DNA from 4 places in the Comamonas brasiliensis genome. Region 1 is predicted to be linked to each of the others. Evidence: predicted binding sites of a transcription regulator. Region 1 holds the regulator's gene; each other region holds the start of a gene.
What was found. The regulator LexA, encoded in region 1, represses DNA repair genes until DNA is damaged. The targets are predictions, from matches to a motif close to ACTGTATNNNNATACAGT.
Positions count from the first base shown of each region.

Region 2: a site for LexA is predicted at 1,331-1,348, ahead of DJFAAGMI_RS12895 (DNA topoisomerase IV subunit B). Genes of this name have one in related genera too.
Region 3: a site for LexA is predicted at 1,138-1,155, ahead of imuA (translesion DNA synthesis-associated protein ImuA). Genes of this name have one in related genera too.
Region 4: a site for LexA is predicted at 1,640-1,657, ahead of recA (recombinase RecA). Genes of this name have one in related genera too.

Region 1 is NZ_JAANES010000006.1:82,471-85,675, reverse strand. It holds gene DJFAAGMI_RS21280 (hypothetical protein) at 11-256, opposite strand; gene DJFAAGMI_RS21275 (hypothetical protein) at 286-543, shown strand; gene DJFAAGMI_RS21270 (hypothetical protein) at 679-1,071, opposite strand; gene lexA (transcriptional repressor LexA) at 1,239-1,910, opposite strand; gene DJFAAGMI_RS21260 (asparaginase) at 1,993-2,976, shown strand.
Region 2 is NZ_JAANES010000003.1:55,222-58,426, forward strand. It holds gene DJFAAGMI_RS12895 (DNA topoisomerase IV subunit B) at 1-1,297, opposite strand, end outside; gene DJFAAGMI_RS12900 (MFS transporter) at 1,715-2,911, shown strand; gene DJFAAGMI_RS25155 (hypothetical protein) at 2,928-3,059, shown strand; gene DJFAAGMI_RS12905 (SDR family oxidoreductase) at 3,102-3,205, shown strand, end outside.
Region 3 is NZ_JAANES010000001.1:1,113,158-1,116,362, forward strand. It holds gene DJFAAGMI_RS05010 (HD-GYP domain-containing protein) at 1-888, shown strand, start outside; gene imuA (translesion DNA synthesis-associated protein ImuA) at 1,223-2,095, shown strand; gene DJFAAGMI_RS05020 (DNA polymerase Y subunit UmuC family protein) at 2,097-3,205, shown strand, end outside.
Region 4 is NZ_JAANES010000004.1:346,218-349,422, reverse strand. It holds gene recX (recombination regulator RecX) at 1-327, opposite strand, end outside; gene recA (recombinase RecA) at 473-1,582, opposite strand; gene DJFAAGMI_RS18040 (MarR family winged helix-turn-helix transcriptional regulator) at 1,721-2,212, shown strand; gene DJFAAGMI_RS18035 (response regulator) at 2,322-2,999, shown strand; gene DJFAAGMI_RS18030 (sensor histidine kinase) at 3,111-3,205, shown strand, end outside.

The DNA.
Region 1 (3,205 bases):
TCGTGCTGGCTTACTCCTCCGGTGAAGCAGGAACGCGATTGAGGATCTCGCCGGTGGCTTCCATCTCGAACTGCTGCGGATTGAGCCAGTTGACCTTCTGGTGATCGGAGGTTTCGAAGTAAATGGAAGACGGGCGTATGGAGACGCCATGCGGCATGTCGACTTCGTCAAAACTCTGATAGACCAGAATCAGACGCAGGTTGCCGTTGGCGTCTTTGGCCTGTATGTGCTGCAAGAGCTTGCGGTAGGCACTCATAGGACGCCCTCGTTGACATGTGTGTATGAATGTTTCCACTGTCGAGAAGGGGCCGCAATACCCTGATCCGGGTACTGCGATGGCGGATATTCGCGCCTGACAAGGAGTTGTGCCGTTTGCGGGCTGCTGCAAAAGGCGTTTCTGCAGGCAGGAGCAGCCTGAACGTCCGGCAAAAAATTTACATGGCGATCCAGATCGTTTTGCGCCGACGAAATGAAGTTTTTCGTCGCGGTACTGGCGGCAGTGGCATCTCGCGCCATCTGCCGATCAACGGGGCAGAAACTTGAGAGGACGCCTGCGGCCTACAGCGAATCAGCCAGTCAGGCGGGCGGGCGTATGGAAGCCTTGCTGCATCAGCTGCAGGTCTGTCGCGAATCGCGCTTGTGCCGCATGAGCGCAGTGATCCCAAGCCCGTCGTGCTTTCAGGCTTGCCGGGTTGCCTGCTCATTGAGAACCATGCGTTCCAGCGCGGCGCAGACATCGGCCATGCGCCCGGAGATCAGCAGGCATTCGGGTTGCTTGCGTGGTTCACGCTGAACGATTTTGAGCAGCCGTGCAGAGGAGGGCTGCGCCGCCTCGGCGGCGATGGGCGAGGTGGTGGCCAAGGTCCGAGGATGAAGCACGCGGCTGCCAAGGCGGCTGCGGCCGCGATTGGCACGCATGACCGGAATGCTGATTTGTGCTGCCTTGGGGCGATGAGCCTTGCAGGAGGCGGTCTCCGTGGCAGCTGTGCTCGTGTCACCAGGAGGATGCAAGGACGATAGGCTTTTCGGTGTCCGGCGAGTCAAAGACTGCAGTGATGTGGCGAATCCCATTTGACAACTCCTCTTGATGACCTTGCGGCATGGATAAGGGCAGGATTGCGTACTTCCGGCAAAGCTCCGCCCAGGGCGAAGCTCAGCAGCTTCGCGCCTACCACCTGGGCTCGAGAGGGAAAGAGGCTTGATGCACCTCCGGGAGGTGCCGACAGGCCGTCTGGCCGCTACATGAACATGCTGTTGCGGATCAGGCCAACGGCCAGGCCTTCGATGGCGAATGGCTCTTCAGGCGAGACGTGAATGATCTTGTAGTCGGGGTTTTCGGGCAGCAGCTCGATGCCCTGCGGCGTACGCTTGAAGCGCTTGACGGTGACGTCGTCACCGAGGCGGGCCACCACAATCTGGCCGTTGCGCGCTTCATGCGTGGCCTGTACCGCCAGCAGGTCGCCGTCCATGATGCCGGCGTCACGCATGGACATGCCGCGCACCTTGAGCAGGTAGTCGGGCTTGGCGGCAAACAGGCTGGGCTCGACCGAATAGCTTTGATCGATATGTTCCTGGGCCAGAATAGGCGAGCCGGCTGCGACGCGGCCGACCAGGGGCAGCACCAGCGGAGCCAGGGCCGTGAGCGGCAGCGCAAAGCTGGCACCGCGTGCTGCATTGATGGTGCGCACGGTGTCGGCGCGCAGGCGAATGCCGCGCGATGTGCCGCTGACCAGATCGATGACGCCCTTGCGGGCCAGCGCCTGCAAATGCTCTTCTGCAGCATTGGCTGATTTGAAGCCAAAGGTGCTGGCAATCTCGGCCCGGGTAGGGGGCGCACCCGTGCGAGCGATGGTGGACTGGATGAGGTCCAGAATCTGCTGCTGGCGGGGAGTGAGCTTGGGGTGGTCCATGGGCATTCCTTGATCGATCGATGATGAATACTGTGTGTTCATCCAGTACCTGTATTTTTAATCAGTTTAAAGAGGACTGCAAGTGGAACGTGACAAAAAAATCGTCATCCTGGGCACGGGCGGCACGATTGCCGGTGTCGCCGAGCAGGCCGGCACCAGCGTGGGCTACCGCGCGGCCCAGCTGGGCGTGGCTCAGCTGCTGCAGGCCGTGCCGGACCTGGAGCGCGTTGCTGCTGCGTCGCTGCATACGGAGCAACTGGCGCAGCTGGACAGCAAGGATATGGATCACGCCACCTGGCATGCGCTCGCGCTGCGCTGTGCCGAGCTGCTCGCGCGTGGTGATGTGAGCGGCATCGTGATCACCCACGGCACCGACACCCTGGAGGAAACCGCCTGGTTTCTGCAATGCGTTCTGCGTCCGGCAAAGCCCGTGGTGCTGACCTGTGCCATGCGCCCGGCCACAGCCATCTCCGCCGACGGCCCGGGCAATCTGCGTGATGCCGTGGCCTGCGCAGCCGATGCACAGACCGCTGGCCGGGGCGTGCTGGCGGTGGTGGCGGGCAGGGTGTTCAACGCCCGCCAGGTGCGCAAGGTGCATCCTTACCGTGTGGATGCCTTTGATGGCAGTGGCACCGGCCCGCAGGGCTGGGTGGAAGAGGGGCGGGTGCGCTGGGCAACGGGTGGGCTGCCGAGGGCAGCTGCGGCTGGCTTGCCTGCAATCGCTTTACCGCCCTCAGGTCAATGGCCTCAGGTGGAGTTGCTGCACAGCCATGCGGGCTGCAACAGTGCCGTGGCGTTGGCGGTGATGCAGGCTTGGCATGCGGCAGGCGTGCGTGCCGTGGTAGTGGTGGGCACCGGCAATGGCACGGTCCATCAGGCATTGGGGGCAGCCCTGGACTGGGCGCAGGTGCAGGGCATGGTTTTGTGCATCACGACCCGGTGCGAAGAGGGGCCGGTGGTGCAGGCTCAGGGAACGCAGGACGACCATGTGAGCAGTCTGCCTGCGGCCAAAGCCAGAATCAGCCTGATGCTGGAGCTGATGGGCTGGCCTCGCGCACTGGGTTGATGCTATTATTTTGAGAGCTTCTATCCTAAGTGCAACCTGGAATCTATGATGTTTTTTATCTAAAAACTAATGATTGTGAGCGCGGATAGCTATGAATATTGATGGCAGCAGCTCCACCTCGGTGCAGTTTGCCCGCATCGGATGGATTACCGCCGAACGGCAGGGAGCTTGAGGCTCGAGAACAAAAAAGGCCGGTGAAGACACCGGCCTTTTTTTCCCAAAGATACCC
Region 2 (3,205 bases), on a different contig from region 1:
CGCCCTCGACCAGGAACACCTCGTTGACGGCTATGTCCTTGCTCTCGCAATCGGTCAGCTTGCCGGGCAACACGGCCACGCCGCTGCCCTTGCGCTTTTCCACCTTCTGGCCGGCCTTCTGGCGGGTCTGGGCGGCCTTGATGGCGATCTCGGCCAGCTTCTTGCCCCAGTCCACATGCTCGTTGAGCCACAGCTCCAGAGCCGGGCGCACAAAGCCCGAGACCAGACGCACGGCGTCGCGCGAGTTCAGGCGCTCCTTGATCTGGCCCTGAAACTGCGGGTCCAGCACCTTGGCATTGAGCACATAGCTGGCGCGCGCAAACACGTCGTCGGGCATGAGCTTGACGCCCTTGGGCAGCAGCGAGTGCATGTCGATGAAGGCCTTGACGGCCTGGAACAGGCCGTCGCGCAGGCCGCTGTCATGCGTGCCGCCCGCCGTGGTGGGAATCAGGTTGACATAGCTTTCGCGCAGCGGCGCGCCGTCTTCGGTGAAGGCCACGCACCAGGCCGCGCCCTCGCCTTCGGCAAAGCTGTCGTTGTTCTTGTCGGCAAAGCCCTCGCCCTCGAACAGGGGGATGACAGGCTCGCCATGCAGGCTCTGCGCCAGATAGTCGCGCAGACCGCCCTTGAACTGCCAGCTCTGGGTGTCACGCGACTTTTCGTTGATCAGCGAGACGGCCACGCCGGGCATGAGCACTGCCTTGCTGCGCAGCAGATGCACCAGCTCGCCCATGGGCAGGGCCGAGGATTCGAAGTATTTGGCATCGGGCCAGGCACGTACCGTCGTGCCCTGCTTGCGCTCGCCGGCCTGCAGAGGGCGCACCTTGAGCGGCTCGATCACATCGCCGCCCGAGAACACCAGCGTGGCCACCTGGCCGTCGCGGTGCACCTGCACCTCCAGACGCGTGGCCAGCGCATTCGTCACCGAAACGCCCACGCCGTGCAGACCGCCCGAGAAGCTGTAGGCGCCGCCATTGCCCTTGTCGAACTTGCCGCCCGCGTGCAAGCGCGTGAAGACCAGTTCCACCACGGGCGCCTTCTCCTCGGGGTGCAGACCGAAGGGAATGCCGCGCCCGTCGTCCTCCACGCTGTAGGAGCCGTCGGCGTGCATGGTGAACTTGATTTTCTTGCCGTAGCCGGCAAGCGCCTCGTCGGCCGCGTTGTCGATCACCTCCTGCAGGATGTGCAGGGGGTTGTCGGTGCGCGTATACATGCCGGGACGCTGTTTGACAGGCTCCAGACCCTTGAGAACGCGGATCGAGCCTTCGGAATATTCGTTGGACGGTTTGACTGCCATGGGGGCGGATTGTAGTGGCCTCTCCGGATGAGAGCTGGATAAATTCACAGTTGTTTACTCCCAATACTCTTGCACAAAGCCCGAACATCTGTCTTGGCAACGTGTTTTCAGCACATCTTGCCCGCTGCAACGACTCTTAAAAAGATAGCTTTTACCGCATACTATTCAACAGTTTCAGATAGATTTACATCATTTTTTATTGCAGTCCGTGCGCAAGGCGCTCACTTTTTATGGATCGCGACTTGCTGCAGGCGAGCAGGGCCCGGCGCCGCTCCCGCATTCTGGCAGCACAGGCTGGCGCACATGTGACGAGCTGTGCCGGCGCGAAGCAGCGGCTTTGGTTACAGTGGTGTGCTGACCGCACCCCAGGCCTTTTTTCGCACGCACGGCATGACAACAAAGACAACTCCAGCCCCCATGTCCATGGCGCAGATTCTTCTGTGCGGTGGCGCCATCGTCACGCTCTCCATGGGCATACGCCACGGCTTCGGGCTCTGGCTGCAGCCCATCACCCAGGACATGGGCTGGACACGCGAGAACTTCTCCCTGGCCATTGCCGTGCAGAACCTGTCCTGGGGCATCCTGGGCATCTTCGTCGGCATGCTGGCCGACCGCATCGGTGCCTTCAAGGTGCTGATCGGCGGCTCCGTCCTCTATGCCCTGGGTCTGGTCGGCATGGCGCTGTCCCCCAGTTCCACGGTGTTCCTGCTGACCGCCGGCGTGCTGATCGGCGCGGCCCAGGCCGGCACCACCTATGCCGTGATCTACGGCGTGCTGGGCCGGCAGATTCCCGTGGCGCGGCGCAGCTGGGCCATGGGCGTGGCCGCGGCGGCAGGCTCGTTCGGCCAGTTCTTCATGGTGCCCGTGGAAGGCAAGCTGATCGCCCAGTTCGGCTGGTCCAATGCCTTGCTGATACTGGCGCTGTTCGCACTGCTGATCGCCGCCCTGGCCTTCGGCCTGCGCGAGCCGGGCTTTGGCGGCAGCACGCCCATCAAGCGCGAGCAGACCGTTGGTCAGGCGCTCAGGGAAGCCTGGACCTACCCCAGCTTTCTGCTGCTGATGGCGGGCTACTTCGTCTGCGGCTTCCAGGTCATGTTCATCGGCGTGCACATGCCCAGCTATCTGAAGGACTTCGGCATGGAGCCCCATGTGGCCAGCTATTCGCTGGCCCTGGTCGGTCTGTTCAATATCTTCGGCACCTATCTGGCCGGCAATCTGGGCCAGAAGCTGCCCAAGCGCTATCTGCTGTCGGGCATCTACGGTCTGCGTTCGGTGGCCACCGTGGCCTTTTTGCTGGCCCCGCTCTCGCCCTGGTCGGTCTATGCCTTCTGCGCCGCCATGGGCTTTCTGTGGCTGTCCACCGTGCCGCTGACCAATGCCACCATCGCCCAGATCTTCGGCGTGCAGCATCTGTCCATGCTAGGCGGCTTTGTCTTTTTCAGCCACCAGATCGGCAGCTTCCTGGGTGTATGGCTGGGCGGCTATCTCTACGATATCAACGGCAACTACGACATGGTCTGGTACATCTCGATTGCCCTGGGCATTTTTGCCGCCGTCGTCAATCTGCCCGTGCGCGAGGCAGCCATCGTGCGCCGCACGCCCAGCGCCGCCTGATACCGGAGACACCACCATGCAGCTCAAACTCTGGCAACGCATCTCCATCTGGTGTGCCGTGCTCGTGCTGCTGCTGGCGGTGTTTGCCCTGTATCTGCAACCGGAATTCATGCTCACACTGGCAGACCAGGTCTGGGCCTGCTTCTGAGCTCTTGGGCAAGCCGCCCGGGCGGCATGGCCGGGAGAGAGCATGGCCCGCATCATCATCACCGGAGCCTCGGACGGCATAGGCGCCGAAATGGCCCGCCAGTTGGCGCAAACCCATCAGAGCCGGCTGCAGCTGACGCTGGCCGC
Region 3 (3,205 bases), on a different contig from region 1:
TGGACCGAGCGCGAATGCGTGCCGCTGGCCACGGCCGCGCTGTTGCACGACGTGGGCATGCTCTATATGGACCCGGTCTGGACCGACCCGGACCACCGCCTGAGCGGCGAGGAACGCAAGCACCTGGTCGCGCATTCCGTCACCGCCATGCTGGTGGTGCGCAGCACGGAACTGTATTCGCGCGCCGTGGAAATCGCCGTGCTCGAGCACCATGAGCGCATGGATGGTTCCGGCTATCCGCGCGGTATCAAGGGCAACGCCATTTCGCCCATGGGGCAGGTGCTGCTGCTGGCCGAAGTGGTCTCGGCCTTCTTCGAGAAATTCACGGACATGCCGGGCCAGCGTCTGTCGCTCATGCTGCGCATGAACCACAAGAGCTATCCGGCCGATCTGGTGCACCTGATTCTGCCGCTGCTCTACGACGAAATCAGTCCCGGCAAGCCGCTGGCGCCGCTGCAGGCCGAGTTCTCGCACAGCATCGCGGCGCTGGAGGCCGCGCTGCGCAAATGGAGCGAGCTCAGGCGCGAGTTTCCCGAGCACTGGCAGCAAATGCCCGATGCGCAGGCGGCGGTGTTCGTGGAGACCAGTCTTGCACAACTGCAGAAACAGCTGGCCGAAGCGGGCTCCCACCCCAGCCAGCAGCTGGATGTGCTGAGCTACCTCAAGGATGACGCCCTGGGCATGAGCGAGCTGGCCCTGGTCAACCGCGAGGCCTTGTGGCAGCTGCAGGCCATCATGAACGACTGCCAGCGCCGCTGGCCCACGCTGGGGGAGGGCGGCTCCACGCTGGAAGTTGCCGTGGCCGAGTGGTGCGAGGCCTGCGCCCAGCTGATGCCGCAGGCCGGCCGAAGCTCGGCCATGAATGTCGACAAGCAGTCGCTCAATTGAGGGCGTTGACTGCGAGTTTTGCCCGCGACGGCTGTCCTCAAGTTTGATAGCTGCAGGCGCTTAATTGACGGGCGCTACATGGGTATTTCTTCAAGGTTTTGTGCATCACGCCGCAGCGCGGCGTGCTTTGCCGCGTCTGTTGGCAGCATCTCGAAAAAGTATTTTTGATAGCGCGTGATGCCCGATCAACAAGGGTAGGCTGCATCTGCTGCTGGCCTTAGGGCTTTGTTTTGCGCGGAAATTCTTATAGCTGTATATTTGTACAGTATTTGAGAATATTCCTATGCACACCCAGTCCCAGACATATTTGCCCCGTCCTGGCTCACAGCCAGGCATGACGGAGCCTGTCCGGCAGCAGGCTGGTGCAGGGCAGGGCGCGCGGCGGGGTCTGCAAGCTGCGGACCACCCGCATCTGTCCGCCATACAGATTCCCGGTGTCTGGCGTGGCACGGACTGGCAACTGGATGCCTGCCGAAATGTCTGGCCCAGTGGCCATGCGGCGCTGGATTGCGAGCTGCCCGGTGGCGGCTGGCCCGGCAATGCCTTGATTCAGCTGCAGCAACCCGCGTACTGCCATGCGGAGTGGGCCTTGCTGTTGCCCGCGCTGGCCGCAGGAGTGCGTCAGCATGCGGCTTCGCGCGGGGATACGCGGATGGGGCAACTGGTGCTGGTGGCTCCGCCCTATCTGCCCTTCGCCCCGGCCTTGCAGGCCGCCGGCATTGACGCGAAGCGGCTGTGTGCGGTGCAGCCGGGGCGCAGTGCCCAGGATCTGGCTTGGGCCTGCGAGCAGGCGCTGCATTGCCGGGATGTGCTGGCGGTGCTGGCCTGGTTGCCCGAACTTCCCGCGTCCACGCTGCGCCGCTTGCAGCTGGCTGCCGCTTCGCAGGGGCGGCCTCTGTGGCTATGGCAGGAGTCGCAGGCCGAACCGTGCAGCTCTCCCGCCGCATTGCGGTTGAGGCTGGAGAGAGTCACGACAGTCTCCGCAACTCAGCAGGTGCCGGGTTTGCAGATACAGATACTGAAGCGCCGTGGGCCTTTGCTGGAGCGCCCCATACAGCTGTCGCTTTCGCAGTGGGCCTGGCAGCCCGTGCTGCAGGCACAGGCACAAAGACATGCGCGCCAGAGCGAGGAGGCTGCCATGCTCATGCAAGGGCGCATGACAGCCGCCGCTCCTGCAACGGCCTCGCCTTGGATGACGGAGGCATGAGATGGGCAGTGCAGAGCACTGGATAGCCTGGCCTCTGGCCTGCCTGAGCGAGTCAAGTCCGGTGCCCGAGAGTGCCTGCTGGTGGGCGCTGGAGTTTTCGCCGCGTGTGGCCTTGCTCGAAGACGCCTTGCTTATGGAGACCAGCATGGTGCAGCGTCTTTGGGGCGGGACCGATGCCTTGCTGGCGCTGCTGGACAGTGCTTTTGCGCAAGCCTGCCAGGCCGGCTTCCATGAGTCAGAGGGCGGGGATGCGGCATTGCAGCCGCTGCGCGGACAGGGCGGAACGGCCTGGCAGGCATTGGCACGGCTGCGGCTGCAGCAGGGCCGGCCTTGCGGCTCCGTCCCTGTTCCTTTGTCCGTGCCTGAGTCATCGCCGCATGCCGATGCGCTGCCGCTATGGACGCTGAGCGCCCTGGAGCAGCACAGCGCCGTGCTGCTGCGCCTGGGCTGCCGGTGCTGGGGCGATGTGCGCTCACTGCCGCGCGCGGGGCTGTCACGCCGCATTGGAGCCAAGGCTCTGCGTGTGCTCGACGAGGCCTATGGTCTGCTGCCCCAGCCGCTTGACTGGTTGCAACTGCCTCAGCAATTCGAGCTGCGCCATGATCTGGGTTATCCGGCTCACCATGCCGATGCCGTGCTCCATGCCGCGCAGCCGCTGTTGCGCGCGCTGCAGTCCTGGCTGCAGGCCCGTCACCATGCGGTGCTGGCACTGCAATTGCGCTGGCACCATGATCTGCGCCGTATCGACGGCCAGGAGCTGCCGGCCTGGGAATCGCTTGTCATCCGCACGGCCCAGCCCACGCAGGGCATGGCGCATCTGCAGCGCCTGCTGCGTGAGCACCTGGGCCAGCAGCGCTGGCGCGCACCCGTGGACATGCTGGAGTTGCAGGCACTGGAGACGGTTCCCTGGGCGGCCGAGCCGCTGAGCTGCCTGCCTGCCGCCCAGGGCCAGAGCCCGTCGGACAGTCTTGCCTGGCATGAATGGGTGGAACGCCTGAGCGCCCGCTGGGGGGAGGAGGCCGTGCAGATGGTGCAGCCACTGGCCGACCACCGCCCCGAGCGCATGCAGCGCTGGCAAGCTGCTGCGCCTCTGCTGCCGAGCAAGAATCC
Region 4 (3,205 bases), on a different contig from region 1:
GCACCACAGCTCGCGCGCACGCTGCAGCTCACTGCCGCGCAATTGCTCGCCCGCCTGGCGCACGGTCTCGTCATCCAGTCCCTTGCTGCGCAGGTCATGCACCAGACGCGCTGCACCATAACGGCTGGCCTTGCTGCGCATGACAGACTCGACCACGCGCTCCACACTGATGAAGCCACGCTGCTCCAGCTCGTCGAGAACGGCATTCAGATCATCACCCTCCTCCACATGTGCAGCGAGCTTGCGCTGCAGCTCCAGCCGCGAATGCTCGCGCTGCGCCAGCAGCTTCAGGGCGCGGCCCTTGAGTGAGAGCTTGGCAAAGCTCATGCTCGGATCTCTCCCATAAAAAATGCGCAGAGACCGCCTGCGCAAAGATGGCTAACTTTTGGCCCCGCCGCCCTGCAGCGGGAATTTCAGTCCCTGCCGATGCCAGGCATTCGACAAGGGAAAGCGACCTGGTCGTTCAGGAGGCTCAGGCCTCGATCACCCCGTCCTTGTCCACCTTGCCCTTGCCGCCCTTGGCAGGCTTGGCTTCGGCGGCGGAAGCCCCGTCCACAGGCAGCAGCTTGATGCCCAGGCTATCGCGCACCTTGTTTTCGATCTCGATGGCCAGCGCGGGGTTCTCGCGCAGGAACTCACGTGAGTTGTCGCGGCCCTGGCCGATTTTTTCGCCGTTGTAGGCATACCAGGCACCGCTTTTTTCCAGGATCTTGGCGTTCACGCCCATGTCCAGAATCTCGCCTTCGCGGCTGATGCCTTCGCCAAACAGGATGTCGAACTCGGCCGTCTTGAAGGGAGGCGAGACCTTGTTCTTCACGACCTTGACCTTGGTTTCGTTGCCGATGGCCTCATCGCCCTTCTTGATGGTGCCGGTGCGGCGGATATCCAGACGCACGGAGGCATAGAACTTCAGCGCATTGCCGCCGGTGGTGGTCTCGGGCGAACCGAACATCACGCCGATCTTCATGCGGATCTGGTTGATGAAGATGACCATGCAGTTGGTCTTCTTGATGGTGGCCGTCAGCTTGCGCAGGGCCTGGCTCATCAGGCGGGCCTGCAGGCCGGGCAGGGCATCGCCCATCTCGCCTTCGATTTCGGCCTTGGGCGTCAGTGCGGCCACCGAGTCGATGACGATCAGGTCCACGGCACCCGAGCGCACCAGGCTGTCGCAGATCTCCAGGGCCTGTTCGCCGGTGTCGGGCTGGCTGATCAGCACGTCGCTGAGGTTCACACCCAGCTTCTGGGCATAGCTGGTGTCCAGCGCATGTTCGGCGTCGATGAAGGCGCAGGTGCCGCCCTGCTTTTGCATCTCGGCAATGACCTGCAGCGTCAGCGTGGTCTTGCCCGAGGATTCTGGACCGTAGATTTCAATCACGCGGCCACGCGGCAGACCGCCCACGCCCAGTGCGATATCCAGGCCCAGGGAGCCGGTGGAGACGACCTGGATGTCTTCAATGGCTTCACCTTCGCCGAGCTTCATGATGGTGCCCTTGCCGAACTGCTTTTCGATCTGGGCCAGGGCGGCTGCCAGGGCTTTGGCTTTTTCGCTGTTGGCGTCGTTGGTCTTGGCGATGGCGTTCATATCAGGCTCCGAAGTAGGTGAATGATTGTCTGTGGCCAGCCCTGTCTTTACATTCAGGCTGGATGCTTGAACAGTAGTTTATGAGCTTGTATCGGCTGTGTGTTCGAATATTTAGTCAGTTTGCCTTACTATTTGCCCATGTCCGAAATTGCACCTGTCACTCCCGCCGAAGATGCCTGGCGCCAGACCCATCTGGGCCGCCTGCTCGGCCATGCCATGCGCCGCTTCGATGCACGCGTGCTGCAGCTCATGGCACGCGATGTGGAGGTGCCGCTGGCCCTGTCCAACCTGGCGGCGCGCGACAAGGTGGGGGCAGCCCATATCCACATCACGCGCCATCTGTCCCTGGCCGGCGACCGGCTCACCGATCTGGCCGACAAGGCCGGCATGAGCAAACAGGCCATGGCCGACCTGGTGACGCAATGCGAGGCCTGGGGCCTGGTCACGCGCGCGATCGACCCCCACGATGCGCGCGCCAAGCGCGTGCGCTTCACCGATGCGGGTCTGGTCTGGCTGCGGGCTTTTCACGACGCCGTGAGCCAGGCCGAGGCCGAGTTCCGCGAGGCCGTGGGCGAGGATGTGGCCACCGTGGTAGCGCTGGGCCTGGAAGCCTATGCCGAAGGCTACTGAGGCCTGACGCCTGCGAGCGCCTGTCGACAATTGCGCCGGACGGCGATGACCCGTCCCTACAATGGCAGCAAAAGTGCAAACAGGCACACATAACAAGCAGGAGACTCCCATGCGCATACTGATTGCCGAAGACGACCAGGTGCTGGCAGACGGCCTGCTGCGCACACTGCGCAGCTCGGGCGCCGTCGTCAGCCATGTGGCCAACGGCAGCGAGGCCGATACCGCCTTGCTGACCAGCAGCGAATTCGATTTGCTGATTCTCGATCTGGGCCTGCCCAAGGTGCATGGCCTGGAAGTGCTCAAGCGCCTGCGCGGGCGCGGCGACGCGCTGCCGGTGCTGATTCTCACGGCCGCCGACTCCATCGAGGAGCGGGTGCAAGGCCTGGACTACGGTGCCGACGATTACATGGCCAAGCCGTTTGCGCTGTCCGAACTGGAAGCGCGCGTACGCGCCCTCACGCGTCGCGGCATGGGCGGCGCCAGCTCCACCATCAAGCACGGCCCGCTGGTCTATGACCAGACCGGCCGGGTCGCCACCATCGACGGCAAGATGGTCGAGCTGTCGGCGCGCGAGCTGGGTCTGCTCGAGGTGCTGCTGCAGCGCGCAGGCCGTCTGGTCAGCAAGGACCAGCTGGTGGAGCGCCTGTGCGAATGGGGCGAGGAGGTGAGCAACAATGCCATCGAGGTCTATATCCACCGGCTGCGCAAGAAGATCGAGAAAGGGCCGATCCGCATCGCCACCGTGCGTGGCCTAGGCTACTGCCTGGAAAAGATAGCCCCCCCCTGAGCGGCTGCGCCTAGGCGGCCCCGCCGCTTCCCCCCGAGGGGGACGATGGCCTTTGCTGCGGGGCGGCCCTTGCTGGCCATCCCTGAGTTGGAATACGCCAGTTTTACAAGCATGAAAATTTTTCAGCGTGAGCAGCGATCCCTCTTTGGCGAGATCCTCGACTGGATGCTCACGCCGCTGCTGCTGCTCTGGCCCGTGAGCCTGGC